3 regions of the Halalkalibacter krulwichiae genome follow, and region 3 is predicted to be linked to each of the others. Evidence: riboswitches for the same ligand, from Rfam matches in the RefSeq annotation. Region 3 holds a riboswitch; each other region holds the start of a gene.
What was found. A riboswitch is a leader RNA that binds a small molecule or an ion and turns the genes downstream of it on or off. The one in region 3 is predicted to bind cobalamin.
Positions count from the first base shown of each region.

Region 1: another riboswitch for cobalamin. It lies ahead of BkAM31D_RS24220 ((2Fe-2S) ferredoxin domain-containing protein); the one in region 3 lies ahead of BkAM31D_RS09790 (ABC transporter substrate-binding protein).
Region 2: another riboswitch for cobalamin. It lies ahead of BkAM31D_RS01865 (ribonucleoside-diphosphate reductase subunit alpha); the one in region 3 lies ahead of BkAM31D_RS09790 (ABC transporter substrate-binding protein).

Region 1 is NZ_CP020814.1:1,629,721-1,640,513, forward strand. Features, by position in the region: gene BkAM31D_RS08270 (sigma 54-interacting transcriptional regulator) at 1-150, shown strand, start outside; partial or broken gene BkAM31D_RS08275 (transposase) at 366-677, opposite strand; gene BkAM31D_RS08280 (enoyl-CoA hydratase/isomerase family protein) at 1,387-2,184, shown strand; gene BkAM31D_RS08285 (MogA/MoaB family molybdenum cofactor biosynthesis protein) at 2,623-3,141, shown strand; gene BkAM31D_RS08290 (GTP-binding protein) at 3,232-3,666, shown strand; gene BkAM31D_RS08295 ((2Fe-2S) ferredoxin domain-containing protein) at 3,980-4,372, shown strand; gene BkAM31D_RS08300 (GTP-binding protein) at 4,435-5,634, shown strand; cobalamin riboswitch at 5,860-6,047, shown strand; cobalamin riboswitch at 6,156-6,337, shown strand; partial or broken gene BkAM31D_RS24220 ((2Fe-2S) ferredoxin domain-containing protein) at 6,493-6,875, shown strand; gene cobJ (precorrin-3B C(17)-methyltransferase) at 6,904-8,550, shown strand; gene BkAM31D_RS08315 (sirohydrochlorin chelatase) at 8,572-9,450, shown strand; gene cobK (precorrin-6A reductase) at 9,447-10,238, shown strand; gene BkAM31D_RS08325 (precorrin-8X methylmutase) at 10,241-10,793, shown strand, end outside.
Region 2 is NZ_CP020814.1:360,926-371,718, forward strand. Features, by position in the region: gene BkAM31D_RS01850 (alpha/beta hydrolase) at 1-397, shown strand, start outside; gene BkAM31D_RS01855 (hypothetical protein) at 390-596, shown strand; gene BkAM31D_RS01860 (YbjQ family protein) at 577-900, shown strand; cobalamin riboswitch at 1,035-1,218, shown strand; gene BkAM31D_RS01865 (ribonucleoside-diphosphate reductase subunit alpha) at 1,381-3,627, shown strand; gene BkAM31D_RS01870 (ribonucleotide-diphosphate reductase subunit beta) at 3,655-4,692, shown strand; partial or broken gene pcrB (heptaprenylglyceryl phosphate synthase) at 4,892-5,586, shown strand; gene pcrA (DNA helicase PcrA) at 5,639-7,870, shown strand; gene ligA (NAD-dependent DNA ligase LigA) at 7,980-9,992, shown strand; gene BkAM31D_RS01890 (CamS family sex pheromone protein) at 10,023-10,793, shown strand, end outside.
Region 3 is NZ_CP020814.1:1,952,696-1,963,488, forward strand. Features, by position in the region: gene metE (5-methyltetrahydropteroyltriglutamate--homocysteine S-methyltransferase) at 1-2,148, opposite strand, end outside; cobalamin riboswitch at 2,279-2,461, opposite strand; cobalamin riboswitch at 2,598-2,781, shown strand; gene BkAM31D_RS09790 (ABC transporter substrate-binding protein) at 2,954-3,946, shown strand; gene BkAM31D_RS09795 (FecCD family ABC transporter permease) at 3,909-4,967, shown strand; gene BkAM31D_RS24265 (ATP-binding cassette domain-containing protein) at 4,982-5,134, shown strand; gene BkAM31D_RS09800 (adenosylcobinamide amidohydrolase) at 5,158-6,444, shown strand; gene cbiB (adenosylcobinamide-phosphate synthase CbiB) at 6,444-7,397, shown strand; gene cobD (threonine-phosphate decarboxylase CobD) at 7,384-8,457, shown strand; gene BkAM31D_RS09815 (bifunctional adenosylcobinamide kinase/adenosylcobinamide-phosphate guanylyltransferase) at 8,454-9,047, shown strand; gene BkAM31D_RS09820 (adenosylcobinamide-GDP ribazoletransferase) at 9,028-9,819, shown strand; gene BkAM31D_RS09825 (histidine phosphatase family protein) at 9,788-10,429, shown strand; gene BkAM31D_RS09830 (bifunctional adenosylcobinamide kinase/adenosylcobinamide-phosphate guanylyltransferase) at 10,450-10,793, shown strand, end outside.

The DNA.
Region 1 (10,793 bases), 320 kb from region 3:
CAATCCCTTGTTTTAAAAAATGGGACAATGGAAGAGATTGAGAAACAAGTCATTAATCAAATGCTTGAAAAACATAATAATAACAAAACGATTGTTGCAGAGAAATTGGGCTTAAGCCGGACGACATTGTGGAAAAAATTGAATGATTGATCCTATTTATGAGGCTGGGACATAAAGAAAGTGTTTATTAAAAATTCGAACGACGACAACCTTAGCGGAGGAAATATACGTAGACTCCTGCGGGATTAAAAGGGAGGCCACAGAAAAACTTCCATTTTTCTGTGCTTAATAAGAATCTGAATAAAAAAGGCAATTTCTATCCATTATTGGCTGAGAAATTGCCTCTTTCCTTCTCTATTTTCCTATTATTTTTCATCCAAAAGCTTTAGTATTCTCTTAATATTCACTGCGAATATCGTGGTTGCTGCTTGAATTTTCATACCAAACAGACCCGAGGATGTTGCAATTTTGAACCCTTGTCTATGTTTTAATTCGCTATTTTCTGACTCTATTTTATAACGTGACCTCTCCATTTCTTTAAACTCTTCCGTTTGTTGAAAGGCTTTTTGTTCAGAGTGTTCTTCTGATTTAATGGTCACATAATAAGACTTTGTTTTTGCTCCTTCTTTGTAACATCCTACTTGAAACGGACAGACTTTGCATTTTTCAACATCAAATTGTTATCGGATTCTAGGGTTAGTATGAATGAAAAATCAACAGGTTCATGTAATACCTAAATTATAAAATAAAAGGACAGTGAAATGTTTGATGAAAATTAAACTTCAGACTGTAGACAAAAGGCCTTTGAGTTTCGTTTCTCAAAGGCCTTTTTACGCTAATTCTCCTATTTCTTTTGATCGTTGAAGAGTAGGGAATTTCTATCTTTCCGCTCAACAAAGCGGACGGGATGGGAGGGCCGACTCCTGCAGGAGGGAAGGGCAGGTTGAAATCCACCGGCGCAGCCGGTTAGTTCAACGCCCACCTGCGGAAAGCGTGCCCCCCATCCCGGGAGCGAGGTCGAAGCTCCTTTTCAAGTCCGAAACAAACGAGCACTTTTTCAGTGGCCTCATGAAAAGGCAAGGATGAGACCCCACAGTGCGTTAGTACGAGGAGGCTCACCAGCCGCCCGCTAAAAAGCGAAGTATATTTCCGGAGCGGATGCTATGCATCGACGGTTCGGAATTTTCACTATTAAAAACGCTTTTGTCCCGGCCTCTTTTTTGTTGTGTTTAAAAAGTAAACAATCAATCAAGAAAAGGTTTTATAAATTAACAGATTTAAATTATTTCTACCATTTTCAGGAGGAATTTATGGCATAGATCTTGCAATGATATGAAATGAAAACAATTAAATCTCTTAGCTGAAATTTCAAGAAAATGATTTACGATGAAGGAGGATTATGATGGGGAAAGTATTTTAGTAAATAAAGATCGAGGAATTGCTACGATATATCTAAATGAACCAGAAACGTTAAATGCATTAAGTATGAATTTAAAGTATCAATTATTAGATACCCTAAATGAAATTGAAAGAGACAACCATATTAATGTTGTGATTATTGCAGGGAAAGGGAAAGCTTTTTGCGCTGGTGGAGACGTGAAAGCTATGGCACGTGATGAATATGATCCAATCGTAATTAAAAGAAATTTAGAAGTGTCGACCAGTATCATAGATAAGATTCGTAAAATGAGAAAAATCACCATAGCTGCGATACATGGATACGCGGCTGGTGCTGGATTGAGTTTGGCTCTATCATCTGACCTAATTGTTGCAGAGGAAGAAACGAAACTCATCCTTTCCTTTAAAAATGTTGGGTTAACCCCTGATCTTGGAATCCATTATCACTTACCAAGAATTGTTGGAGAGTGGAAGGCGAAGGAATGGATATTTAAAGGAATGAAGCTATCTGTAGAAGAAGCAGTAAACTACGGCTTTCTAATTGATGTTGTACCTAAAGGACAATCTCAAGAAAAAGCTTTTGAATTGGCAAGTGAGTTAGCTGCTGGACCATTACAAGCATTCATTCAATCAAAGTTATTGATCAATAGCGGCTCAAATTTAAAATTAGAAGATATCATGGAAAAAGAAAATGATCTTCATACCATTTTACGGGCCACTAATGATCATAAAGAGGGGATTAATGCCTTTTTTGAAAGACGTACTGCTAGATTCTCAGGTAGATAAGACATACTGAATAAGACTCTGTTTGGCTATCTGGTTTAGTGTAATGCCACTTACCTAAAATGATATGTTTATTAGTATTTTTCTTATCAATTAGTTTAAAAAAAAGAGAAAAATATAGTGCGGAATGTTCTTCCATGCCATAGTATGTAACAAACTGGGGCATGGATATATTTATATTCATGCCCCAGTTAACCTTTTTCTTTTTATTATACTATTCTATAAGTACTATGAACTAGTTGATAAAATAGATACCAAATTTATGTTTGTATATTCTTCTAATATCATTTAAAATACAATTTAAATCGTAATTGTTACGATTTGTTGTGCGGTTAACACTTCTTCATACACGAATTATGTAAAGGGTGAGAAGATGCTAGCAAGCTCTCGATAAAGCTGAAAGATAAAGAGACTCAAGTTAGAAAACAGGAGGGATAAGCAATGAGTGTAATAGAACATAAAAAAGAAGCGCCGAAACAAGTCAATTGCAAAATAATAACTGTAAGCGATTCTAGAACGATTAAGACCGATAAAAGTGGATACATAATTCGTGCACGTTTAGAAGAAAAAGGACATGTTATAAGGGATTACGAGATTGTTAGAGATGAAAAACAGGCGATTAGTGAGGCTCTTCAAAGAGGAATCGCAGCAACTGATATAGACGCAATTTTATTGAATGGAGGTACCGGAATAGCCGATAGGGATGTTACGATTGAGACCGTTAAAGAATTACTGGATAAAGAGATTGTTGGTTTCGGTGAGTTATTTAGAATGCTAAGCTATACAGAAGATATTGGGGCTGCATCTATGTTAAGCCGTGCTATTGCAGGTGTAAGTAAGCACACAGCTATTTTCGCTATGCCTGGTTCTAGTGGTGCTGTGAAATTAGCAATGGATAAATTAATTAGTTCAGAAATAGCACATGTCATTAGAGAAATTAGAAAGGACTTAATAAAATAGCAAATGAGTAATGAGTGTGTAGATATTAGAAAGCTAATAGTTGAGCAGGTTAAATAGGCAAATTTAATTCTTATAAACAAGATAGACCAAGTGAGCAAGAATGTACTTGATTCAATTGAAACAAATATTGCAGGGATTAACAATTATGCTCGTGTTGCTAGTACTACCTTTGGAAAAATAAACCCTTCATTTTTATACTTAAAAAAAGATGGCCATCATTCACATGTTACAAATCATTTGCATATTAGAACCGTTTCCATTCATATCGACCAACCTACTGATCGAATTCAATTTAATCATTGGTTAGAAAAATATCAAGGACAAATTTTACGAGCAAAAGGTTTTATTTATTTGAAAGAGATTCCTGGCCTTTTTTTATTTAACTATGCCTATGGGGATCTCATAATTGAAAGATATACACTAGAAAAACATCTTGAACCTGTCGTTGTACTGATTGGCGAGAATTTAGAGAGGAGAGTCTTAGAAAACGAACTAAGGAACTTACAAGATAGCTGTAGTAATTAAATTGGAAGTGGTGTCTCAAAATAGCTTAATTGAGACACCACTTTTTTTGATTATAACGATTGTTTCGTATAGAAACGAATAATGTTTTGACAATTTTTAAAAGAAAGGATAAAATAATGTAAATCGTAATAGTTACGTTTTACATTATTGGAATTTGTGTCTTTACATGAGTAAGTAAGGTAGTTCCTTAACGATTTTAACCAAATCTACGGGATTGGATAGTAATATATTCAATCAAATTCTAAAGGTGATTATGGTTGAGGATCAGTGGTTATAGAATTTAGGATCTTAAAATGATAAAGGGAGTGGTAGGGTGGCTACATGGGATTTAAGTGATACGAAATATCACATTCTAATTTGTAATGGGAGTAGTTGTAATAAAGCAGGAGCTGAAACATTAACGCAATCTATTAGAAATGAACTATATGCAAATGATTTAGATTCTAAGATACATACAACAAGGACGTTATGCAATGGAAGGTGTCATGATAAATGTGTCGTAATCACATACCCGGATGGTAATTGGTATAAAGATATGACTAGTGAAGATGCTTCCCTTTTTGTTGAATCATTAGTAGCCGGAACGACAATGGAATACAAACTTAGTCATACTTATTTTGGAAACGGCTTTGAACGAACGGAGGGAACTATAAAAGGAGTAGAAAGAGATGTTGAAAAAGTAGAGCGAGTTTCAAAGAAACTATGAGTTAAAACTATGTCCTGATTTAAGTAATCATTACGTTTAACAAGATATCAAGGAGGCAATTTATGAAAAAGATTATTCCTGTAACAGTATTAAGCGGTTATCTTGGTTCTGGTAAAACCACATTACTTAATCACATATTGAGAAACCGTAAGGGATTAAAAGTTGCAGTCATTGTAAATGACATGAGTGAAGTGAATATTGATGCAGAACTAGTTAAACAAGGTGGTGAGTTATCTAGAACTGAAGAGAAACTAGTGGAAATGTCTAACGGATGTATTTGCTGCACGCTTCGAGAAGACTTATTACTAGAAGTCGAAAAATTAGCTCTAGCAGGGAATATTGATTATATTGTGATCGAGTCAACAGGGATCAGTGAACCAACACCAGTTGCGCAGACATTTTCCTACATAGATGAGCAATTAAATATAGATTTAACTAAATTTTGCCGTTTGGATACGATGGTGACTGTTGTCGATGCTAATCGTTTTTGGCAAGACTTTCGTTCTGGAGATAGTTTACTCGATCGAAAGGAATCGTTAGGAGAAGATGATCAACGAGAAATTGCTGACTTGCTAATTGATCAGATAGAGTTTTGCGATGTTCTCATCGTAAATAAATGTGACCTTGTTTCAGAGGAGGAGTTAGTAAAACTCGAACAAGTATTAAGAACATTGCAACCAAAAGCAAAGGTAATTCGCTCTATTCATGCAGATATAGATCCTGGTGAAATAATAAATACAAAATTATTTAATTTTGAAGAAGCAAGTAATTCAGCAGGGTGGATTCGGGAATTAACTCAAGGTCATGCTCAGCATACACCTGAAACAGAAGAGTATGGAATTTCCTCTTTTGTGTATATGAGAAGGGAACCATTTCATTCAGTTCGTTTTCATAATTGGATCCATTCTATGCCCAATAATGTCGTTAGGGCAAAAGGGATTGTCTGGTGTGCAACAAGAGGTAATCTAGCGCTGTTAATGTCACAAGCAGGACCTTCCGTAACAATAGAACCGATTTCCTACTGGGTAGCAAGTCTTCCAGCTGCTGAGCAAAGACAGATTATAAAGGAAAACCCTCATCTACTTCAAGATTGGGATGTCGAACATGGTGATAGACATACTAAGTTAGTTTTCATTGGAACAGATCTAGATAGAGACGAAATGACAAAGGAGCTAGATCAATGTTTGTTAACCGACACAGAGTTTACAACTGATTGGAAGATGTTAGAGGATCCCTTTAAGTGGAATTTACAAAAGGCTTAAAAAAGTTGGGGTAGTTTGATTTTGTCTAGATAGAGTATACAATCGAAGAGCAACTACAAGTAAAATTCATATGGATAACATGTAAACGTCTAGGAAAATAGAACAATTACAATTAGCTTTAGTTCAGCGTAAAACCTTATTTAGTACTAGCCCTACTTTTGTGAAAGTAAATATTCTCCAAACTAACTGTTGCTAAATATACAAAATCATAGTTTAATAGACATTATATGACAAAATATTAAAAGTGCCATAAGTAATCAACTGTGGATAATAGGGAAATCAGTTAAAATCTGATGCAGCCCCCGCTACTGTAAGTGTCGATGAACATGTAAAACCACTAGATTTTTTCTAGGAAGGGACATAAGTAAGTTTGAGACACAAGCCAGGAGACCTGCTTTTAATATATGAATCCAATCTTCGGAGGGAAGGTTTGGGGTGAGCATCTAGAAATCTAGTTGAGTAGATTTCTAATTTGATCATGCCTATACCCTTAACTTCAAGATGGAGTTAAGGTTTTTTTATTATCGTCATGAAACAAGGTGCGTAACGACTCGTTATGCTTAAAAGGGAAGAACGGTGCAAATCCGTCACGGTCCCGCCACTGTAATGGGGAATTTCATTGTATGAAGTCACTGAGTATTCGGGAAGACACAATGAAATGATGAACCTAAGTCAGGAGACCTGCCTTGTTTTCGTCTTCAATACCTACGGGTCATAGGTAGAGAAGTGTAATAGATGAGCTTACTATTCGTTTGCCGTTTAATGCACCTCTATCTTTGATAGAGGTGTTTTTTGTTTCGTAGTCTAGCGTTACTAATCTAATCTGTTTGGAAAAAATTACTTTGGAGTTGATGAAACATGACAACTTGGAATTTAAAGGGTACCCAAAAGCACGTATTAATTTGTAATGGTTCTAGCTGTATGCGTAAGGAGGGGAAGAAATAACTCTCGCAATTCGTGAAGAGATTGCAACCCTTCAATTAGATCATGAAATTCACACATCACGAACTCGTTGTAATGGGCGTTGTAAGGATGCTTGTGTCGTCATTGTATATCCAGAAGGCAAGTGGTATTCGGCAACGTCTACGGAGGTAGGACGTGACATTATAAAAAATCACGTTGACCCAAGCATTCACTTACATGACGCATTAATATATGACTTCGTAGATGATGAACTGAATGCAGTCAATGAGTCAAGCAGAATTGAAGGAATTATGAAAAAGGAAAAAACAAACGTTTAGTTTTCTAACATGGAAGGAGGCTAGTAAGATGCTTGGGAAAATACTTGTCATAGGCTTTGGTCCTGGAAGTTTTGATCATATGACAAACAGGGCACAAACGGCAATACAAGAAAGTGAATGCATCATTGGGTATAAAACGTACGTTGACTTGATTCAAGATTTACTGACGGATCAAGAAATTATTAGTACAGGAATGTCTGAGGAAGTCAGCCGTGCTCAAGCAGCGGTAAAACTTGCAGAACAAGGAAAAACCGTAGCTGTCATTTCAAGTGGAGATGCTGGAGTGTACGGAATGGCAGGACTAGTTTATGAGGTTTTAATCGAAAAAGGGTGGACAGAGAATACAGGAGTGAGCGTTGAGGTGATTCCAGGTGTTTCTGCAAGCAACTCCTGCGCTTCTTTACTAGGAGCACCGATCATGCATGATGCGTGTACGATTAGTTTAAGCGACCATTTGACACCTTGGTCTCTTATTGAAAAGCGAATTGATGCAGCGGCACAAGCTGACTTTGTCATTAGCTTATATAATCCGAAAAGCGGTAGAAGAACGAGACAAATCCAAGAGGCTCAGAAGATTTTACTTGAATATCGTTCACCGCAAACGCCAGTAGGCTTAGTGAAAAGTGCTTACCGAGATCGTCAACAGATTGTTATAACGGATCTTGAAAACATGCTGAATCATGATATCGGCATGCTGACAACTGTCGTAATCGGGAACTCATCTACATTTCTCTATGATAATAAAATGATAACGCCAAGAGGATATCAAAGAAAATATACGTTACATACTGAAAAACAACGATTAAGACCGCACGAGCGGTTACGTCATGAGAACGAGCCTTGGGCGTTACATCAAGGGAAAAAGGAATGGGATACTCAGAAATCAGAAACAGCCGCAACGGTAACAACAGTTCATTCCATTAAAGCTGGCTCACTAGAACTAGCATTAGAGGCGTTAAGTAAAGTGGAAGAGAGTACTTCTACTAGCTATAAAAAAGAAAATAAAACCGTTCACCATCCCGTCGTTTCGGTGTTTGAACTAGCAGTCAGTCCAGGAATTGTTAATAAGCAATTTACACCTAAACAAATGCTCACGTTAGCTGAAGTGGTCGGAAATGAAGGGGAAATGGAGTATACCCCTCATCATCAGATACATTTGCGAATACCAACGGCAAATCCTAATGACATTACAGAAAAATTAGAAGAGGCAGGCTTTATTCTTGAACCTTTAGGAGATGTCTTTCAATTAAAAGCTTGTGATTTTTGTGAAGGGGAGAAAAAAGATTCAATCCCACATGCAGAAGAGTTGCATCAAAAATTAAGTGGCGTTCCTCTTCCGAAAGAGTTAAAGGTTGGATTTAACGGTTGTGGCATGGCTTGTTACGGTGCCGTTAATGATGATATTGGTATTATTTTTCGTAAAGGGAAATTTGATTTGTTTTTAGGGGCAAAAACCGTTGGTCGAACAGCCCATGCCGGTCAGCCTGTTGCAGAAGGAATTGAGCCTGACAAAATTGTTGAAGTTGTTGAAACCATCATTCAGGAGTACAAAGAAAAAGGTCATCCAAACGAACGCTTCTTTAAATATTTCAAACGTGTAGGGACCATTCAAGGCTATACATACCAAGATATGACACCAAAGATTGAGATTGAACCAGCTCCGTGTGGAGACTAAATAAATATGGGGGAAATGAACATGAAAGCTATTTTACTTGTTGGACACGGTAGTAGAGATCCTGAAGGAAATGAACAAGTCAGACAAATGATTGAAGAATTAACTAGTCAACTAGATTCTACTTTACTAGTTGAAACGTGTTTTTTAGAATTCGAGAAGCCAACGATTGAACAAGGAATTCAAGCTTGTGTCGAAAAGGGAGCAGCAAGTGTTTACGTCATTCCACTTATGCTACTCGCAGCGGGACACTCTAAAATTCATATACCTGTAGCGATTGATGAAGCGAAAAAGAAATATCCTCAAGTCAAATTTACGTATGGCAGACCATTTGGTATTCATGAAGAAGCTATTGAAATTTGTAAAAGTCGTTTAGAGGAAGTTGGGGAAAATCTAGCTGAACCAAAAGAGGACACAGCAGTACTTTTATTAGGACGCGGTGGTAGTGATCCGGATGCAAACAGTGACCTTTATAAGATTAATCGCCTCCTCTGGGAAAAAACGAATTACAAATTAGTCGAACCTGCATTTATGGGAGTAACCGATCCACTCATTAAAGAAGGAGTAGAGCGCTGTATTAAGCTTGGAGCTAAGAAAATAGTAGTTTTGCCGTATTTTTTATTTACCGGAATTTTAATAAAGCGATTAGAAGGCTTAATGAGTGACTTTGAACGTGAATACCCAGGTGTGCAATTTAAGCTAGCAGGCTACTTCGGGTTTCATACGCGTTTAAAAACCATTATTAAAGACCGTATTGAAGAAGCGCTACAAGGTGATGTCAAAATGAATTGTGATACTTGTCAATATCGAATTGCTGCAATGGAACATATCGATCACCATCATCATCATGACCACGATCACGCTCATCACCATCATCACGAGCATGAGGCTCAGAAACTATGATTCTATTTTTAGCTGGAACAAGTGACGCTAGACAACTAGCGATTACGCTCTCCGATGCCGGACACAAGCTTTTAACAACAGTTGTAACAGATAACGCTTCGATTGAATTGCGTAAAGCGGGGCTTGATGTCTTAGTAGGGCGGTTAACGAGTGAAGATTTTACACAATTGATACAAGAGCAAGGCTTTCAAGCTGTAGTAGATGCAAGTCACCCTTTTGCAGAAGAAGCTAGTGTAAATGCTTTAACTGCAGCAAAAGAAGCAGGTGTGCCTTATATACGTTATGAGAGAGAATCACAATCTCATGAACAAAAAGGCGTTACGATGGTTGAATCCTACAAAGAAGCAGCTGAACGAGCTTTTGAGAAAAAAGGCGTGATCCTACTTACTACAGGAAGCAAAACCCTTCAAGTTTTTGCAGAGAAGCTTCTGAATCAACCTGATATCCGAGTCGTTGCTAGGATGCTTCCGAGAAAAGATAACATGGAAAAATGTGAACAGTTAGGATTTTCACAAAAAGACATAGTCGCGATACAAGGGCCATTTACAAAAGAGTTCAACTATGCTCTTTATCGTCAGTACAGTGTGACAACGATGGTTACGAAAGAAAGTGGCAAAGTTGGCTCAGTAGATGAAAAGATAGAGGCAGCGAGTGAATTAGGCATAGAGACAATCATCATTAAGAGACCAAAAATTCAATATGAAAATAAGTTTTCTAACTTCTCTGATGTATTGAAATTTGTTAACGAAAAATTACGAAAAGAAGCGAAAGCGACTGGAGGCTATTAAACATGGATTTTTTAACAGATTTTAAACCTTTAACGGTTCAACCCCAAGAGATCGAGGGAATGAGTTTTCAAATGATTGACGAAGAATTTGGAGAGCATTCCTTTACAGATGACCAGTATAAAGTCGTGCAACGAGTCGTCCATGCATCGGCGGATTTTGAATTAGGACATAGTATGTTGATTCATGAAAAAGCGATTAAAGCAGGAATTGAAGCGATACGAAATGGTGAAAAAGTGTATGCAGACGTACAAATGATTGTAAGTGGTGTTAGTAAAGGGAGAATTGAAAAGCATGGTGGAAGTGTAAATGTGTATATTTCCGACCCGGATGTGATGGAAGAAGCAAAACGATTAAACACAACCCGAGCGATTATATCTGTGAGAAAAGCGATTCAGCAGTTCGAAGGTGGAATTTTTGCGATTGGAAATGCACCAACTGCTTTGCTTGAGTTAATTCGGTTAATTAAAGAAGGTTATGCTAAGCCAAGTTTAGTAATCGGTTTGCCAGTAGGATTTGTGTCGGCACCTGAGTCAAAGGAAGAATTAGCAAAGCTAG
Region 2 (10,793 bases), 1.6 Mb from region 3:
GAAGGCGGAGAAACAGGGTCAAACGTTTGATCAGAAAGTGTTGAACTCAAAAAAAGATGTCATTCGTTTCCAAGGTGTTAAAATTAATGCCAAGTGGTTTCGAGAACATTTTCAAACCAATGTCTACCAAAGTTTAGCTGAAGTAGATTGTCCTATCTTTGCTGTAACAGGTTCAAAAGATTTACAGGCAACACCGGAGAGAGTTTACGAAATCGTGAAACATACAAATGTTGAAACAGAAGCACGAATTATTGAAGGCATGAATCATATGCTTCGAGAACAAAATGAAGATTACGGCATCCTTGAACTTAAGAAGGCATATAAGAATGTCGGAGAAAAGCCTATCTCAAAAGAATTACTAGAATCGCTAGAAAGCTGGTTAATGAAGCATGTCTGAATGGCTTAAATATTTCTTAATTGCTGTTGTAGTGATGGCTCAACTAGGTGGCATTGTTCTGATATTTGTAAATGTCACATGGGCAATATGGGCATTTAGTGTGTATGGTATTGGGATAGTCATACTCATTGCTGTCTTTATCGTTGAACGTTGGAAAGAAAAAAGGGAGGAAATTGATTATGATGATTGTGACTACTGATCAGGTGGCAGGGTATGAGATAGTCGAAGTAAAAGGGTATGTAAAAGGAAGCACCATCCAAACAAAGCACATAGGACGTGATATTACGGCTGGTCTAAAAGGAATTGTTGGTGGTGAGATTAAAGGCTACAACGAGATGATGACAGAGGCGCGTAAGCTAGCTATGCATCGCATGGTTCAAGAAGCTGAAGAAAAAGGGGCTAATGCAATTATTGGGATGAGAATGCAAACATCCACAGTGATGAGTGCAGCAGCCGAAATTATTACGTACGGAACGGCAGTTGTGCTTGAGAAAATCAATTAGCTATCTTCGCCTAGAGGCAAGCGCCTTTGGGCATTTTTGATTTTGTAAAAGGAAAAAATCCCTTGCTTATTAAAAGATACTAGATTACTATATACAATATATCGTAATTAAATGATTGTCTAACAACTATATATTGATTTCGCGGAATGATAGGTGCCTTAACGGCTTAATAGGGAATCTGGTGGAAAACCAGAACTGCCCCCGCAACTGTAAGTGTCGACGAAATGAGGGATCCACTGTGCTAAGTAACAAAGCATGGGAAGGCTCATAGTAGGATGAAGCACGAGTCAGGAGACCTACCTACATTTCTAGTCAAACTTTCTTCGGGGTGTGAGAAGTAAGACGGCAATGAGGTGGGTAACTGGATCATTCTATCACCGCTCATTTTTCTTCTTACGCCGTTTTACGCTCTTTCTCCAATACCTAGGAGAAAGGGCGTTTTTTATTTGATAAGGAGGAGTAAAAGTGCAAACAACTGTAATGTCTAGTGAAACATTGATAGAACAGATTAAAGAATTTGAAAGGGTATTGCCACAGATTGATTTTAAAGCATATAAGGAAAAGGTTGAGCAAATTTTTGCAACGAAAAAGAGTATGTCAGAGGAGCAACTAACGAATGTACTAATTTTATCTTGTATTGAAAGGATTTCGATGGAAGAGCCAGATTGGACCTATGTAGCAGCAAACATTTATCTGAATCAGCTTTATAAGAAGGCTGCTTGTTCAAGAGGGTATAATTCAAGTAGTCGTTATGGTTCCTTTTTGAAATTAATAGAAGAACTAACAGAGAGAGGAATTTACTCTGAAAAAATTTTACAGGAGTATTCTAAAGAAGAATTAATAGAGATGGAAACGTTGATTGTTCCAGAGCGCGATTCGAACTTTACATACATTGGTATTCTTACATTAGCCGATCGATATTTAGCTAAATCTCATAGTGGAGATATATATGAGCTTCCTCAAGAGAGATTTTTACTTATCGCTGCGACGTTAATGATGAACGAGTCAAAGGATAAGAGAATGAACCTCATTAAAGAAGCATACTGGGCTCTATCTCACTTATATATGACGGTGGCAACTCCGACATTAGCAAATGCAGGAAAAAGTTATGGGCAATTGTCTAGCTGTTTTATCGATACTGTCGATGATAGTTTAAGAGGGATTTATGATTCGAATACTGATATAGCAACTTTGAGTAAAAGTGGAGGAGGGATCGGTGTCTATTTAGGTAAATTGCGTAGTCGAGGTAGTGACATTAAAGGGTTTAAAGGAATATCCTCTGGTGTTATTCCGTGGATGAAGCAATTAAATAATACCGCTGTAAGTGTTGATCAGTTAGGACAAAGGCAGGGAGCGATAAGTGTTTATTTAGACGTTTGGCATCGTGATATTTATAGCTTTTTAGCAGTGAAATTAAATAACGGTGATGAAAGGCAACGTACGCATGATTTATTCACAGGAGTAAGTATTCCTGATTTATTTATGGAAAAGGTTGAAGCTCGAGAATCGTGGTATTTGTTTGATCCTCATTCGGTCCGTAAAGTGTTAGGGTTTAGTTTAGAAGATTATTATGATGAAGAAAAAGGGAAGGGAAGTTTCCGCGAGAAGTACGAGCGATGTATAGAAGCTGCTACTAATGGTTTATTAGGGGAGCAAGGGAAAGTTTGGGACGTTGTACCAGCAATTGATATTTTAAAAGAAATTATGAAAAGCCAGCTTGAAACAGGAACTCCGTATATGTTTTATCGGGATACGGTCAATAGAGGTAATGCCAACGGTCATCAAGGAATGATCTATTGTAGTAACCTGTGTACCGAAATTACACAAAATATGAAGGCAACAACCGTTATTGAAGAAAAGACTGTGGACGGCAAGATAATTGTTATAAAAGAGCCAGGAGATTTCGTTGTGTGTAACTTGTCGTCAATTAATCTAGCAAAAGCTGTAACGGAAGATGTATTGGAAAGGCTTGTACCGATTCAAGTTAGAATGCTAGATAATGTGATAGACCTAAATACGATCCCTGTCCCTCAAGCGCAAATAACGAATGAGAAATATAGAGCTATTGGTTTAGGAACTTTTGGATGGCACCATTTGCTTGCTCTAAAAGGAATTAAATGGGAATCAAAGGAAGCGGTAACGTTTGCAGATCAATTATATGAAGAGATTGCTTTCCTAACAATTGAGGCAAGTAATGAGTTAGCAAAAGAAAAAGGAGCTTACCCTCTCTTTGAACATTCAGATTGGGCAACAGGCAATTATTTTGATTCACGTCAATATACGAGCGAAAAGTGGAACGCCCTTAAGAATAAGGTTAAAGAAAACGGAATTCGAAATGGCTATTTGATGGCTGTCGCTCCGAATTCTACAACAGCAATTATTGCTGGGACGACTGCGTCTATAGATCCTATCTTTAAAAAAGAATACTCAGAGGAAAAGAAAAACTACAAAGTTCCCGTTACGGCGCCTGACCTTTCAGCTGAGACGACATGGTATTACAAATCAGCTTATGAAATTGATCAAGTGTGGAGCATAAAGCAAAATGCAGCACGCCAACGTCATATCGATCAGTCAATTTCTTTTAATCTTTATGTCAAAAATACGATTAAAGCGAAAGAGTTATTAAATATTCACCTAGAAGCGTGGAGATCAAATTTAAAAACGACTTATTATACACGATCAACATCTATGGTTGAAATTGAAGAGTGCGAAAGTTGCTCTTCCTAGGAAGGTAAAGAAGGAGGAAATCGTCAAATGAACACATTACAATTTCGTAAACTATATGATCCAACAGCTCCGAATGCCTCAACGGGAATTATTAATGGAGAAAGTTCTAATATACTCAATTGGGATGATGTAAGGTTCAATTGGGCATATCCGATGTATAAGAATATGTTAGCTAACTTTTGGACTCCATTTGAGATTAATATGTCGAATGATATTAAACAATGGATGCAGCTCTCCGAAGACGAGTGCTATGCCTTTAAAAAAATTATTGGTTTACTGGCATTTCTTGATAGTGTCCAAACAGATTATTCAGGGAAAGTTTCTCAATACTTAACAGACTCAAGCCTTAGTGCTCTAATGCAAGTGCTATCCTTTCAAGAAGTTGTTCACAATCAATCCTACTCATATGTGCTATCAAGTCTTGTTCCAAAGCATGAACAAGATGAGATATTTGAATACTGGAAGCATGACCCTATTTTACGTGAACGAAATGATTTTATTGCAGAAGGGTATCAGAGGTTTGTCGATAACCCGACACCCAAAACGTTTATGGAGTCTATTGTCTTTGATGTGATTCTAGAAGGGCTAAACTTCTATTCGGGATTTGCCTTCTTTTATAATTTGGCACGAAATCAAAAAATGGTTTCAACAAGCACAATGATTAATTACATTAACCGAGACGAACAGTTACATGTGAATTTATTTGCTCATATTTTTAAAGAGTTATTAAAGGAGAACCCAGAGCTAGATACTAGTGAAACAATCCAATTTGTACAAGGGGCGTTTCGAACAGCTGCAGAACTTGAGATTAAGTGGGGAAGAGCAATTATTGGTGATAAATTAGAAGGAATTCATATGAATGAGCTTGAAAGCTATATTAAATTCATTGCGAATAAGCGTGTGAATCAACTAGGAATTGAACGTCCTTTTGAAGGATACCGCCATAATCCAATGAAGTGGATTAAAGCATATGAAGATGTTGATAGTGGAAAAAGCGATTTCTTTGAGCAGAAGTCTCGACAATATGTGAAGGTGTCTGATGTAAACGGATTTGATGAACTATAATGCACTAAAAAAAGCAAACACTCTAAACAAAAAGAGCGGTTTGCTTTTTTGTTATGGCGGGTCGGATTCTTCAAGATTTACCAGTATATATATGTTCAAATATTGGATGTGATACTCGCGCGACAACGTTTCTTATCTTTGATATAATGACTAATCAGATATGTAATTTAGCTGGAATAGCTTTATGGGAGTGGTAAGGATGCTTGAAGTAAAAGAGTGGAGACATGTATTTAAATTGGATCCTAACAAGGAGATATCGGATGAGGCCTTAGAAGCGATCTGCGAGTCTGGTACGGATGGATTAATTATCGGGGGACTGATGGTGTAACACTTGATAATACTCTACAGCTACTTGCTCGTGTGCGTCGTTACACAGTCTCGTGTGCGCTTGAGATTTCAACTTTAGATGCCATTACTCCAGGTTTTGATTATTTCTTTATCCCATCTGTTATGAACAGTGCAGATGTAAAGTGGGTCCAAGGTTACCATCATGAAGCAATTAAAGAATTTGGTCCCATCATGAATTGGGATGAAATCATGGTTGAGGGATATTGTATCTTAAATCCAGAAGCTAAGGCTGCTAAATTAACGCAAGCAAAAACAGATGTAACGTTGGAAGATGTCGTTGCCTATGCACGAATGGCGGAGCATCTTTACCATTTTCCTATTTTCTATCTTGAATATAGTGGAACATATGGAGATGTAAATATTGTAAAGAATGTATCATTAGTGCTTGATAAGACACAATTATTCTATGGTGGAGGAATTCATTCAGTAGAGCAAGCACAAGAGATGGCTCAATTTGCTGATACAGTTGTGGTAGGCAATATTGTCTATGAAGATTTACAAGCGGCACTTAAAACAGTAGCAGCTGTCAAAGCGACATTGAAATAAAAATGAAAACAGGCTAATATAAAATTAAGAACATATGTTTGGTGGTGGAGGTATGCAAGCGAAGATTATTGAAAAGATGCTCTCTGGATTGAATCCAGAGCAAAGAAAAGCAGTCCAACATACAGATGGACCTCTGTTATTGATGGCTGGTGCCGGTAGTGGAAAGACGAGAGTGTTGACACATCGAATTGCCTACTTGTTACGAGAGAAAGAAGTAGCGCCATGGAGTGTCCTTGCGATTACGTTTACAAATAAGGCGGCACGGGAAATGAAAGATCGTGTTGCTAAGCTCGTTGGTCCTGTTGCAGAAGATATTTGGATTTCGACTTTCCACTCAATGTGTGTGCGAATTCTAAGACGAGATATAGATCGCATTGGGTATAATCGAAATTTTACAATTCTAGATTCAGGAGATCAATTATCAGTTATAAAACAAATTCTAAAAAATAAAAACATTGATCCAAAGAAGTTTGAACCGCGAAGCATCCTTGGATCAATTAGTAGTGCGAAAAATGAGCTGAAAAAGCCAGATGCATTTCAGAGTTCCGCGACAGGTCCTTTTGATCAAACGGTTGCTGAAGTGTACGTTGAATATCAAAAGCAACTAAAGAAGAACCATGCCCTTGACTTTGATGATTTAATCATGAAAACAATCGAGCTTTTTAAGTTGGTTCCGGATGTTCTAGAGTTTTATCAAAGAAAATTTCAATATATATTAGTTGATGAATATCAAGATACAAACCGTGCTCAATACATGCTTGTAAAAATGTTAGCGGAACGGTTTAAAAACATTTGCGTAGTCGGAGACTCAGACCAATCAATTTACCGTTGGCGTGGTGCTGATATTTCAAATATTTTATCGTTTGAAAAAGATTATCCAAGTGCGACAGTGATCCTGCTTGAGCAGAACTATCGTTCAACAAAAACGATATTACAAGCAGCAAATCGTGTGATTGAAAACAATGCAAACCGACGAGCGAAAAATCTTTGGACAGAAAATGACACAGGTGCAAAAATTGGTTATTACGCTGCTGATACGGAACAGTCAGAGGCTCAATTCGTTGTTGAGCAAATTAGGGAAGCTATTAAAGAAGATCAGTTTTCATACTCTGATATTGCCATTTTATATCGAACAAATGCTCAGTCTCGTGTAATAGAGGAATATTTTGTTAAGTCTAATATAGAATACAATATCGTTGGAGGAACAAAGTTCTATGATCGTAAAGAGATTAAAGACGTCCTTGCTTATTTACGTTTAATTGCTAATCCTGATGATGATATTAGTTTGCAACGAATTATTAATGTACCTAAGCGTGGAATTGGAGCAACAACTGTAGATAAGATTGGTGCATATGCAATTGAGCAAGGAATCTCTATTTTTTCTGCCCTTCAAGAAATTGAGCAAATTGGCTTGCCAGCTAGAACCGCAGCAAAGTTACAAGATTTTTCGAAACAGCTAACGCACTGGGTTGATATGCAAGATTACTTATCGGTAACAGAATTAGTAGAAGAGCTGCTAGAACGGACAGGCTATCGTGATATGCTAAAAAATGAAAAGTCACTAGAAGCGATAAGCCGCTTAGAAAACATTGACGAGTTTCTTACGGTAACAAATGAGTTTGAAAAGAAAAACGATGATAAATCATTGATCGCTTTTTTAACTGACCTAGCTCTAGTCGCAGATATCGATCAGCTTGATGAAGAGGATCAGGGCAAACCGAAAGATGCAATAACACTTATGACTCTTCACTCCGCAAAAGGGCTTGAGTTTCCACTTGTGTTTTTAATTGGACTTGAAGAAGGAATCTTCCCTCATAATCGTTCATTATTTGAGGAAGAGGAAATGGAAGAAGAGCGCCGTCTAGCTTACGTAGGGATCACGCGAGCTGAAAAGCAATTATATGTGACAAATGCAAGGCTGAGGACAATGTTTGGACGAACAAACACGAATCCACCTTCAAGATTCATTACAGAAATTCCAGATGACTGTCTAGAATCGTTAAATGAGACAACACAAAAACAAACACCAGATTGGATGAAGACATCTCGAAATGCTGCTCCTGTTAAGCCGAGCCGTAATATCGAGCGACCAAGAGTGACACAAACTGGTGGAGATAAGATTGCTTGGAGTGTTGGTGATAAAGCAGCTCATAAAAAGTGGGGAGTTGGGACTGTTGTCAGCTTAAGAGGCGAGGGCGAGTCAGTAGAATTAGATATTGCTTTCCCGAATCCTGTAGGTGTGAAACGTCTTTTTGCTAAATTTGCTCCAATAACAAAACAATAAATGAAGTTCTTCATAATGTAAGTTAGCAGTAGGATAATCTAAGTTGTATGGAAGAAGTAATCGCTGAAGCGGTTATTCTTCCGCTTCTTTTTAAGAAAGGACGAAAGCTATGGAGTCACAACAAGCCGAGAAAAGAATAGAAGAGCTCAGGGGTCTATTGGAAGAATACGGACATCATTATTATGTGCTCGATAATCCAATCGTTTCAGACGCTGAGTATGATGCGCTTATGCAAGAACTTATTAAATTAGAAGAAGAGCATCCGCAGTTTGTAAGTGACGATTCTCCCTCTGTTCGTGTAGGAGGAGAACCTCTGCCTTTTTTTGAAAAAGTCGAACACCGTTCTCCGATGTTAAGTTTAGGGAATGCTTTTTCGGCAGATGACTTACGAGATTTTGACCGTCGAGTAAAACAACTCTCTTCTGGTGAAGTAACGTACAGTGTCGAATTAAAAATTGATGGATTAGCGGTGTCGCTCGTATATGAAGATGGAAAGTTTGTAAGAGGAGCTACTCGAGGAGATGGCACTGTTGGAGAAGATATTACAGCTAATTTAAAGACCATTCCTGCTATCCCTCTTCGCTTAAAAGAAGCGGTCAACATAGAGGTGCGCGGAGAAGCATTCATGCCAAAAGGGTCGTTTGAAAAATTAAATGAACAAAAGGAGCAAGCTGGAGAAGAGAAATTCGCCAATCCTCGAAACGCTGCTGCTGGTTCACTCAGGCAATTAGACCCTAAGCTTGCTGCAAAGCGAAACTTGTCAATCTTCGTTTATGCGATTGGCTATCTTGAGAACAAGGAAATCCCATCTCATCATGAAGCGATTGCTTATTTACATAAGCTTGGTTTCCGGATTAATCAGGAAAGTAAGCACTGTTCTGATATTGAAGAAGTGATTGCCTACACAGAAGATTGGGTAGAAAAAAGAGCGTCTTTGCCTTATGAAATAGATGGTATCGTGATTAAAGTCGACAGGCTTGATCAACAAAAGGAAATGGGATTTACAGCGAAAAGCCCCCGTTGGGCCATTGCATATAAATTCCCTGCAGAAGAAGTTGTAACAAAATTAGAAAATATTGAGCTTAATATTGGTCGGACTGGGGTGGTTACACCAACGGCGATTTTAACTCCAGTAGTAGTTGCTGGTACAACCGTAAAACGAGCTTCTCTACACAATGAAGATTTAATTCGTGAAAAAGATCTGAAGCTTGGGGACTCTGTTGTCATCAAAAAAGCTGGTGATATTATCCCTGAGGTTGTGAATGTCTTAACCGAGCGCCGAGATGGGTCAGAGCGTGACTTCACGATGCCTTCACATTGTCCAGCTTGTGAAAGCGAGCTTGTGCGATTGGAGGGAGAAGTAGCGTTACGATGTATTAATCCTCAGTGTCCGGCGCAAATAAGAGAAGGGCTTATACACTTTGTTTCTCGAAATGCAATGAATATTGATGGACTTGGAGAAAAGGTAATTAGTCAGCTGTTTGATCATGACCTTGTCCGAGATGTTGCTGACATTTATAAGCTTGAACGGGAAGAGTTGCTGAAGCTAGAGCGAATGGGAGAGAAATCAGTTGATAAATTATTAGCTGCAATTGAAAAGACCAAAAGTAACTCTCTTGAAAGACTGTTATTTGGTCTAGGAATTCGCTTTGTTGGAGCAAAGGCTGCGAAAACCTTAGCGCTGGAATTTGAATCAATTGAAAAGATTAAGAGTGCGACAGAAGAAGAGTTAGTAGCTGTTAATGAAATTGGTGAAAAAATGGCTTCTTCCATTAAGCGTTATTTCGAGACACCTGAAGTAGTAGATCTAATTGAAGAACTTAAAAGCCTAGGGGTAAATGTACTTTATAAAGGGCCGAAAGCTCCAGCTGCAAGTGAGGTTCAAGACAGTGAGTTTGCGGATAAAACCGTTGTCCTAACAGGAAAACTTCATCAGTTAACGCGACAGGAAGCGAAGGAGAAAATTGAATCGCTCGGTGGGAAAGTGACAGGAAGTGTTAGTAAGAAAACAGATCTTGTCATTGCTGGTGAAGATGCGGGTTCTAAGCGAACGAAAGCAGAAGAGTTAAACATTGAGATTTGGGATGAAGTGAAACTGATCGATGTATTAAGTAACTTGTAAAAAAAGCTCGATGAGAGGAGGGGACGGTAAATGTTAAGAAGAAAATGGGGAATTCTATCTTTTCTAATGGTTCTTGTTCTGCTAACGGGATGTTTTGGTTCGCCCGAAGAAGAGGAGCCAATCCTAGAGGAAGGTGCGGAAGATGGAGAAGAGCAAGTTGTTGAAGTTGTACCGCAAATTATTACACCTGATAATTACTATCAAAGTGTCTTGTATGATGGGTCTTATCTACATGGGGAATCTAGAGGTTTCGGGAACGCAGTCGTATACAACCGTCTAGACTTAGATCGTTTGGAGATTGGTTTAACTCGATTAGCTCAACAACAGTTTGATATTAATAATTATTATTTTAGAGAGGGCCAGTTTATTAAGCGAAATGAACTGAACAGTTGGTTAATGCGTTATGATGAGGAGTCTAACCCAAATGGATTGAACCCGCCACTTGGTGAAGGGGGAGATATGAGAGCGCGAGAGGAAAATCAACCTCGCTACTTATCTCACATTCTAGAACACAATTACCTTGTTGAAGGCTCTAATGGCCAGTTGAATTTAGGTGGAATTGTCATTGGTCTTTCCATGAACAGTGTTTATAATTTCAGGATTGAAGATGAAAAAGGTCTATATCACAACTATGAATTGCAGCTTGAACAGCAAAAAATTGAAGCGGAAGCCGAGCGAATAGCAACAGAAATATTAAGTCGATTGCGTACTATGGAAGATGGTGCTTTTGAAGAGATTCCAATTCTGTTCGCGGTGTTTCAAGAAAAACCTCGTGAATCGGTCATTCCAGGAAACTTTATC
Region 3 (10,793 bases):
TGGTGGAAGAACTGTTAGAGCTCGTTGAATAATAGTCACCATTTCTTCTTCTTTTGGAATTCTTGGACTGTGAATGTCGTATACACCTAATCCGATTCCTTTGTCATACTGTCTATGTTCAAAAGCAGAGATCAATTCAGCATGACTTCTAGATGTCTCAATAGAAATCACATCGGCATCAAGTGCACGAATAGAATCAATGATATCGTTAAAATCGCAATAACACATATGTGTATGAATCTGTGTTGAATGATCAATTTGTGATGTGGACATACGGAACGCTTCGACGGCCCACGTTAAATATTCATTATGTTGCGTTTTTTTCAATGGAAGCCCTTCTCGTAAAGCTGGTTCATCTACTTGAATCATTGTTATCCCAGCACTCTCCAAAAGCTTTACTTCTTTTAATAATGCTTCAGCGATTTGAAAAGCAACCTCTTTTTTAGGGATGTCATCTCGAACGAATGACCAATTTAAGATCGTTACTGGACCTGTTAACATTCCTTTAACTGGCTTTTCAGTAAGTGATTGGGCATAAAGTGTTTCATTGACTGTCATCGGTTCAACAAATAGCACATTTCCGAAAATAATCGGTGGCTTTACACAACGCGAACCATATGATTGAACCCAACCGTTTTTTGAAAAAGCAAAACCAGCTAGTTTCTCACCAAAAAATTCTACCATATCATTTCGTTCAAACTCTCCATGAACAAAGACATCTAATCCAATTTTTTCTTGAATCTCAATCCATTTTTTAATTTCGGCTTTAATAAGTGCATCGTAAGCTTCATTTGAAAGTTCATTTCTTCTCCACCTTGCGCGAGCTTGGCGAATTTCACTTGTCTGTGGAAAACTTCCAATTGTAGTTGTTGGGAGTAAAGGCAACTTCCATTTCTTCTTCTGTAGTTTATGACGTTCATTAAAAGTTGCTGCCCGTTCTGTCGCTAATGGGTTTCTTTCAACCTTTTTTCGCCAATTTGAGTTTGTTAGTTCTGTAAAAGATTGAGTATGGGCTTGAATGGCACGTAGGTGTTCCGCACTAGGGACAGTGATCGCCTTTTTTAACATATTTATTTCTTCCAATTTCTCATGACTAAATGCTAGTGCATTTTTTAAAGTACGATCAAGTGTAGTTTCATGAGTCAAGCTTACAGGAACATGCAGCAAACTTGATGAAGGTTGAATCAGTAATCGTTCTACATCGACAAAAGTACTCAATTCCTTGATAAAGGTTAGTTTTTCTTCTAGATTACTTTTCCAAATGTTGCGACCATCAATAATACCAGCAGCAAGGATTTTGTCTTTTGGGAACCCGTGTTTGGTAATAGCGGCGAAGTTCGTTTCAAAACCAGCGACAAAATCCAATCCAATTCCTTTAACAGGTAAGTTCACTACTGCATCGTAATGTGTCACCGCTTCAAAATACGTTTGAACGATAATGTCTAAATCAGGAACTTGATCAGTTATGAAGTGATAGACAGAGGTAAATAAACTCATTTCCTCTTCACTGATATCTGTTACTAAGCTTGGTTCATCGATTTGTACGAATGTAGCTCCTGCTTCTTTAAGTTCTTGCAATAATTGAATATAAACCGAAGCCAATTGATTTAACCGATCAGCAAACTCGGATTGGTCAAAACCTTTAGATAATTTTAAAAATGTGAAAGGACCAAGGATCACAGGTTTACCTATTACATTTAGCTCAGTTTTAGCCTCTAAAAATGCTTGTAGTGGTTTATTTTCAACAAGTTTTGGTGTTAAACCTTTTAGCTCTGGAACAATGTAATGATAGTTTGTGTCAAACCATTTAGTCATCTCGCAAGCATGAGCATTATCCGTTCCTCGTGCCATGGCAAAATATGTAGATAAAGGTACTTTACCCCCTTGGTATTGAAAACGGTCTGGTACTAAACCAAACATTACTGCTGTATCAAGAACATGATCGTAAAGTGAAAAGTCTCCGACAGGGATATAATCAAGATTTCTTTCGATTTGATTATTTAGATATTGTAAACGGTAGCTCTTCATGACTTTTTCAAACGACGCTTCTGTTATTTTTCCTTTCCAAAAGGCCTCAAGAGTTTTTTTCCATTCTCTTTTTTCGCCTATTCTTGGGTATCCTAGATTGCTGCTAGTTAGTGAATTCATTGTTTGACTCCTCCAAAAGTGTATTATGGGCATGAAAAAATGGATATCATTACCAATAAAATAGGGTAAACGATATCCATAGAATGTCTAAGATACTGTTAACACCTCCCTATCTCCCGTAGGTAAAAAATCAGTGTTGTTGAAGCAGGCAGGTCTCCTGGCTTTAGGATCAACATTTTCGTGGCCTTCCCGGTTTGACCAGTGACTTTATCACGAAAACTCCTCTATTACAGTGGCGGGACCGCTCCGGATTTAAACCGGATTCCCTTTTAAACTTTGAAAATTTCAAAGTACCTGCTCCCAACATATGAAATTGTTTCTCACTTTAGCTTAGAAATAGGACGGTTGTCAACCCTTTTAATTTTATTATTCAGAATTTATTTAGTCGGAAAGAATAAAAAAGTGTCATAATTCCGGTTTTCATGTATACTAAAGATACTTATCAAAATCTCATATGAACTAGTATAGGTCATCCAGTGTTTTGGATGATAATAGGGAAGTTGGTGTAATTCCAACACGGTCCCGCCACTGTAAATGCGGATACACTTCGAACACCACTGTCGAATAGATGGGAAGGTGAAGTGAATGATGAAGCGCATGAGTCAGGAGACCTGCCTATACGTTGGTGTGAAACCTTCGAGGAAAAGGGGAAGCAATAGATTTTCATATCTTGCTATGATGTTAGGATATGCATTCTTTTGTTTTTTTGAGCCCTTTAGGGGCTCTTTTTTTTGATGTTGTTGGCTTTTAGTTTTCCGGTTTCAAAGAGAGAGATAAGAAAAAGATTAAAAGGGGTAGAAGAAGTATGAAGCAAGTAAAATTAGTGTTATTGGCATTGTTTCTTGCATGTTTTGTTGCAGCATGTGGTCAAGACCAAGCTCTAGAAACAGAGCATAGTGCTGACACGACAGATGAGGTAACAGTACCGGCAGAAGAGCAAGATTTAGAGGGTATTTATCCGATAACAGTAACGGATGCATTAGGAGACGAAGTGACAATTGAGTCACAACCACAGCGAATTGTCTCACTAGTGCCTAGTGTAACGGAGACGGTTTTTGCTGTCGGAGCAGGAGAAAAAGTAGTAGGACGTTCGGATTGGGATAATTATCCTGAGGAAGTTTTAGAGATTGAATCAATCGGTGGAATGGAATTTGATGTTGAAAAAATTATCTCATTATCACCTGATGTAGTGTTAGCGCATGAATCTGGCGTTGGATCTGGTGAGGAAGGCTTAAATCAAATCCGTAATGCCAATATTCCAGTTGTTGTCGTTCCAAATTCGAATTCGCTAGCTGATGTATACGAGGCAATTGAATTTATTGGGGCCGTAACAGGTTATCAGGATGAATCGAGTACGATTGTTTCAGAAATGCAAACAGCATTTGCAGCAATTGAAGACAAAGCAAGCGCGATTTCAGAAGATGAGCGTAAAAGAGTGTGGGTAGAAATTGGACCTGCTCCAGAGATTTACACTACGGGTAGTGGTACTTTCATGGATGAAATGTTGAGTTTGATTAATGCTGTGAATGTAGCTGGTGACGAGGAAGGATGGCCAATGTTCACAGAAGAAGAAGCTGTGGCTTTTAATCCAGATGTTATCTTACTTACATATGGCCATTATTTTGAAAATGCAACAGAGTCAGTTTTAAGTCGTGCGGCTTGGGCTGATATTCCAGCTGTAGCAAATAACGAAATTTATGAGGTGGTTTCAGATGAAGTGGAAAGACCTGGACCACGGTTAACAAAGGGAGTAGAGCAGATTGCAAAAGCAGTTTATCCAGAGGTATTTGGCGAATAATATAAAATTTGCATATGTTATAGTCATTCTGTTTTGCTTTTTTGCTTTAACAATAAGTATTGGAAAGGGAAGTGTTGAGCTTCCCTTTCTAACTGTTTTGCAAATACTGGCAACAGAAATTTTCCGGTTGCCGCTATTAGTAGAACTAGACCCAATGCACATTAATATCGTCATGGAGATTCGACTTCCACGCGTTTTACTTGCGATGTTTGTTGGGGCTTGTTTAGCATTAGCTGGTGCAGCCTTTCAAGGTTTTTTAAAAAATCCACTTGCAGATCCCTATACGCTTGGGGTGTCTTCAGGTTCAGCTGTTGGAGCGGTTGCTGTTATATTTTTTGGTATTAGTATTCCAATCCTTGGCAGATTTACATTGCCTTTTATTAGCATTCTTGCTGGTTTTGCTACTCTTTTTCTCGTTATCTCATTTGCAAGACTAGTTCAACGTTCCATGGCAGCAGAAACAATTATTTTAGCAGGAATTATATTCAGCTCTTTCTTGGGATCTTTTATCTCACTTATGATTGCTCTAACTGGTGAAGAATTAAGGCAAATTATCTCCTGGCTTATGGGGAGTGTTGCAATGAGAGGTTGGTCATACGTGTGGATGATTATCCCTTGTTTGCTAATTGGAACGTTGTTATTGCTATTTAATCGGCAAGAATTAAATGCACTTGCTTTTGGAGAAGAGACGGCAAGGCAGCTTGGTGTTAATATTGCCGTTCGAAAAATCATGATTTTAGTTGGTGCAACAATAGTAACAGGTGGTGCGGTTGCGGTCTCTGGTACGATTGGATTTGTCGGTCTTGTCATTCCTCATTTAACTCGATTGCTATGGGGAGCCGATCACCGTCACCTGTTGCCATTATCGATGTTTATAGGAGCAGGTTTTTTAGCGTTAACCGACCTTGTAGCTAGAACCATTATTTCTCCAACTGAACTGCCAATTGGTGTTATTACAGCAATCATTGGAGCGCCTGTGTTTGCACTGCTACTCTTAAAGCAAAGAAGAAGAGAAGAATGAAAGGAGGGGATAATATGATTCATTGTCAAAACATTACGATCCAGTATGGTTCAGTTAAAGTTATAGATGACATTGATTTTAAAGTGAATAAAGGCGAAGTATTTGGCATTATTGGACCTAATGGGAGTGGGAAGACAAGTTTACTGAAAGCAATTGGTGGGGCCTAGCACCTACCAATGGTGAAATTGTCATCGATAATAGAAGTTTATCTTCTTATCGTTCCAAAGAATTGGCTAGAAAAGTTGCGGTGTTGCCGCAACAATCTGAAACAGCTTTTTCTTATTCCGTCTGGGATGTAGTGGCATTGGGAAGGTATCCCTACCTAAAAGGCTGGTTGCAAGGAGTTACCAAAAAAGATAATGAAGTGATTACTCAGGCTATGCAACAAACAAATACATATCAGTTCAAAGATAAATCCATGCAACAATTAAGTGGAGGAGAGCGACAGCGAGTGTTAGTAGCGAGGGCGCTTGCTCAAGAACCTGATATTCTTTTATTAGATGAACCAACAAATCATTTAGATATTTCACATCAAATGAGTTTGTTAAATTCCCTACAGCAGTGGTCACGTGAAAGAGGACTAACTGTCATTGCCGTTTTGCACGATTTGAATATGGCAAGCCTTTATTGTGATCGGGTTCTTTTGTTAGATAAAGGGAAGGCTGTTGCACTTGGGACGCCGGTTCATGTAATGGAGGAAAAGCAGTTGGGAAATGTCTATGAAACGACACTTGAAAGAAAAGAACATCCCGCCGTTCCGAGTCCACTAATTACATTTATCCCTGAGAAAGTACTTGATTCAGCTGCCTTAAACACTCTACAGATTGAGAGATCGAAAGAGTGGATAAAAATAGAAAGTACGCAAAAATGGAAGACGTTGTCCTCCTCTGTTATCGGTGCTGGATTTCGTTGGCACAATCAATTTGTGAATCGACACGTCAACAAAAATTATCACTTTGACAATGTTGAACTTGAGTATGCCGAGTATTTGCAAAGAAATGGACTAGACCCGAAGGATACTTTAGGGATGATGACGGCAGCGATGCTAGATGATGCATCCATTGTTGTATCAAAAGGCGAACCTGCCGTTATGGCAATTATTAGTGCTGGAGCTTCCAATGCAGTTGATGCTTCCGTAGCCTATCAGCAGGCAGATTGGAAACCTTCTATTGGTACGATAAATATTTGGATTTTCATTGAGGGAGTCTTACCTGAAGCGGCGTATATCCAAGCGACGATGACAGTTACGGAAGCGAAAGCAAAGGCATTAAATGATGAACAGATTTTAGACCCTGTTAGTCAAACAATTGCAACGGGAACATCAACTGATAGTGTTTTGATTGCAGCTTCTCAGTCTGGACCTAGCTATCCTTATGCAGGCACGATTACGTCACTTGGAAAGGAAATAGCTAGATTAGTCTATCAAGGAACAAGAGAAGCGCTTGAACGAAATAAAAGAAGGAGAAAGCTAACATGATGGCTCATCTTATCGCAATCCTTTTAGCTGTTATAATTGATCGAATTGTTGGAGATCCCCGCTCACTCCCTCACCCCGTTGTCGGGATTGGAAAACTCATAACTGTATGTGATCGTTATTTAAATAAAGGGGAAGCAAAAAGAGCTAAAGGCTTATTGATGCTTATTTTCATTTGTACTTTCGTTTTTCTTGTAACCATTTGTATTGTTTTACTTTCTTATAGGATCCATTTGTATATTGGAATTGCTGTTGAAGCTTGGATTATTTCTACTACTATTGCGGCAAGAGGATTAATGCAAGCAGCTGAGGAGGTAGCTGTTCCCTTAAGGAAAGGGAACTTCAGTGAATCTAGAAAAAAACTGTCCTATATAGTTGGGCGAGATACAGAAACATTAAATGAAGAAGAGATTACCCGAGCGACGGTTGAAACAGTGGCTGAAAATACGAGTGATGGAGTAACAGCTCCATTGTTCTTTGCCTTAATTGGTGGGGCGCCGCTTGCGATGCTCTATCGTGCAGTAAATACTTGTGATTCAATGGTCGGTTATAAAAATAATACATACAAGGAATTTGGTTGGGCTTCAGCGAAATTCGATGATTTACTAAATTGGGTTCCTAGTAGATTAACAGCTGCTGTGATGATTCTTTCGATTAGGGCAATGGGTGACCGAACAAAGCAGCAATGTTGGGAAATTGTAAGAAGAGATGCAAGAAAACATCCAAGCCCTAATAGTGGTTGGACTGAGGCAGCTATGGCGGCTTTAATGGCAGTTCAATTAGGTGGAGTTAATACATATAAAGGTGTTGTTTCCAATAGAGCAAAAATGGGAAACGATGAGCGAGCTTTAAAGGTGAACGATATAGAGGTGGCAAATAAAATCATGCTGAAAACTGTTAATCAATTCACATTGTTCATTTTGCTTGTAGGAGGGGCTATTTATGCTATTACCTAATCACGGAGCTAATCCGGAAATATTATTAGAAAAGCTCGGAAAGAGAAGACCAAAACAAATATATGATTTTAGTGAAAATACAAATCCATTTGGTCCCCCTGAGTTCTTGAAAAATATATCTATGGATGAATTGCTAACAACAATGACTCATTATCCGGATCCAGAAGTTAGTCTGCTATCTAGTAGACTAGCAGCAAAGAATGGCGTTTCGATTAGTCAAGTTCTTGTCGGAAATGGTGCTGCTGAGCTGATCTTTCTGCTAGCTAATATGTTACAGGGGAAACGAGTCGGGATTGTTGAGCCTGCATTTTCAGAGTATCGAGATGCTTGTTCAGCGTTCAACTGTCAAATTACATCAGTCGTTTTATCGCCTCCATGGCAGCTTGATTTAAATAAAGTAAAAGCTGTTTTGCCTGAGGTTGATGCTCTATTTTTATGTAGTCCGAATAATCCCACAGGTGTTCGTTTTCGCCGAGAAGATCTAGTCGATTTAATAAGGGAAGCTGAAAAGAATCAAACGTATATTGTGTTAGATGAAGCTTTTTATGACTTTTGCGAATTAGAAGAGGGATTAGAACAATTAGTCCATCAGTATTCAGTCATCATTTTGCTTCGCTCTCTAACAAAAATGTTTGCTGTTGCAGGTGTAAGACTTGGCTATGTTCTTGCCAATCCTTTTGTAATCGAAGCCTTAAAGAAAAGGCAGCCTCCATGGAGCGTGAATGGGATTGCGCAACAAATTGGAATAAGATTATTAGAGGAAAAAGCATTTGTTAATCAAACCGTAAATAAAATCCAAGCCGAAAAAAGGCATGTTGTTGGACGTTTACGTCAGTTAAACTTTTTTGTGTCAGAATCAACGGTGAATTTTTATTTGCTTGCTGAAAAAGATCGAAAAGACTTGTTTCCTCTTCTTTCTTATCTTGCAGAACAAGGGATTATTGCAAGACATACATACAACTTTAAGGGTTTAGGAGGCAGGTATTTACGCTTGGCTGTCAAAGATCGGGAGTATAACGATCTATTAATTAAAGCACTATCTCGTTGGAGGCAGCAATGATTGTTTTTATTTCAGGAGGAGTAAGAAGTGGAAAAAGTGATTACGCAGAAGAACGAGCGCGCTTACTATACGCAAAAGAACAGAAGAATCTAATCTATATAGCAACAAGTGATGTGTATGATGAGGAAATGCATGTTCGAGTTAAAAGACACCAGGAGCAAAGAAAAAGGGATGAGGTTAATTGGAAAGTCTACGAGAAACCTTCAAATATTGCCGATCTTTTATCTGGATTTCAACAAGGGGATGTCATCCTGCTCGATTGTGTCACGACACTTTTAAGTAATGAATTATTTAATGGCTGGCAGCAAGGTGAGAAAAAATGGACAAGTCCGTCCTTTATTGCTGAAGTAGAAAAGAAGATGATTCATTTAGTTTCAGAATTGGCTGAAGGACCTTATACAGCCTTTGTTGTATCGAATGAACTGTGTTTCGATTTACCGCCTCAAGACAGGGCAACTTCTATTTATATTCGCTTACTCGGACGGATACATCAAGATATTGTTTCAAGAGCGAAGGAAGCCGTCCTAATTGAAAATCGTTTAGTACTTCTGAAAAAAAGGGGGGACAAGCATGATTGGAATGAGAAATAGCTTTCGGGTATGGTTGGACGGTTTGATTCTCGCATTCCAACTCTTAACGATCGTCCCGCTTTCGAAACAAGTTCAGTGGGATGAAGCAAGGGCTAAGGCATCCGTTGCATCTTATCCACTAGTAGGATTTGCCTTAGCATCACTATTATCTGCCCAATGGCTTCTCTTAGCTAATGTAACGTTTATATCTCCGCTTGTTGCGGCTTTATGGCTTCTAACTTTTTCTGCTTTTTTCTCAGGAGGATTGCATCTTGATGGATGGACCGATTTTCACGATGCTGTTTTTTCTCGCAGAAGTCGTGAACATAAATTAGATATTATGAAGGATCCACAAGTTGGGACATTTGGCGTTTTAGCATTACTCTTACTTTTAGGTTGGCGATTTGTTTTCATATTTGAGTTATTCAGACTAGCCCCTCAAACGGTTCTTTTGGCTGTCTTTCTAATCCCGATACTTGTGAGGCTTCTGCTAGGGTGGCAGCTCTTACTTGGAAGATTTGCTCGCGAGGATGGAATGGCAGCTGCATTAAAGTCAGCAAAGACAAAAGGGAATATCGCGATATATAGTCTATGGACTATCGTTTTACTAGGCTTCTTGTTGTTCGTATCACCAATCTATCTTTTATTACCTGGAGCAGCCTTTCTCTTTCTGGTTGTGTGGCAGAAGTGGGTCGTATACCAGCTTGGGGGTATTACAGGTGACACTGTTGGAGCAGGAGCGGAAGGGGGGAAACGATGTTATGGGGAATCGTTTGGTTGTTACTCTTATTAGACATGGTTTAACAAAGTTTAATGAAGAAAAAAGGTATTTAGGCTGGAAGAATCAACCCTTGTCTAAAAAAGGAAATGAGGAACTACTTCAATTAACTCACAAGTATCGTAATCATACGGGTGATATCCTTTTAACTAGTGACTTAGTTCGATGTATAGAAACGGCGAAACTTTTATTTCCTAATCAGCCTATTGTGACGTCATCTAAATTAAGAGAGTACGATTTTGGAGAATGGGAAGGGAAAACATATGAGCAATTAAAAGAAACGAAATTGTATCGTGATTGGTTAGATGATCCACTCTCGAACTTCCCGCCAAAAGGAGAAGCTTATCATTCATTTCAGCGTAGGACTGAAGAAGCTTTCTATGACATGGTCGAACTTGCACATAAAAGGAAAAGTAAACATGTTGTTGTCGTTTGTCACGGGGGCGTTATAAGACAGTGGCTGTCTAGTTATTCACCGGTCAACAAGTCCAAGTCTTTCTTTGAATGGAATGTCACAATAAATAGTTGTTATCAAATGATAGGGAGCATCGATAAAATAAGGAGAGGATTAACATTCACTTCATTACAGGAGGAGCCTATAACGGCAAAAATAAATGGGCATTAAATCATTATAAAAGAACGAATTTGACATGGGTTAACAGCTATGATGAATTACTGGCTTCACCTGTGAATACAATGAATGGAACTGTCATCATTTATGGCATAGAAGCAGTAATCCAATCATTTATGAACGACGATGACCCACGAAAGTCTTTTTATAAGTGGCTAGATCAATGGTTAAATTGGGAAAAAGAAACAGCTCAATCAAAACTAGTCTTAATTGGTGTAGATGTTGGAAAAGGTGTAGTCCCTATTGAAAAAGAAAAAAGGAATTATCGTGATCTAGTTGGGTGGTGTTATCAAGATGTGGTAAAGGAAGCAACTCGTGTAGACATCATTTGGTATGGACTCAACCAACAACTGAAATA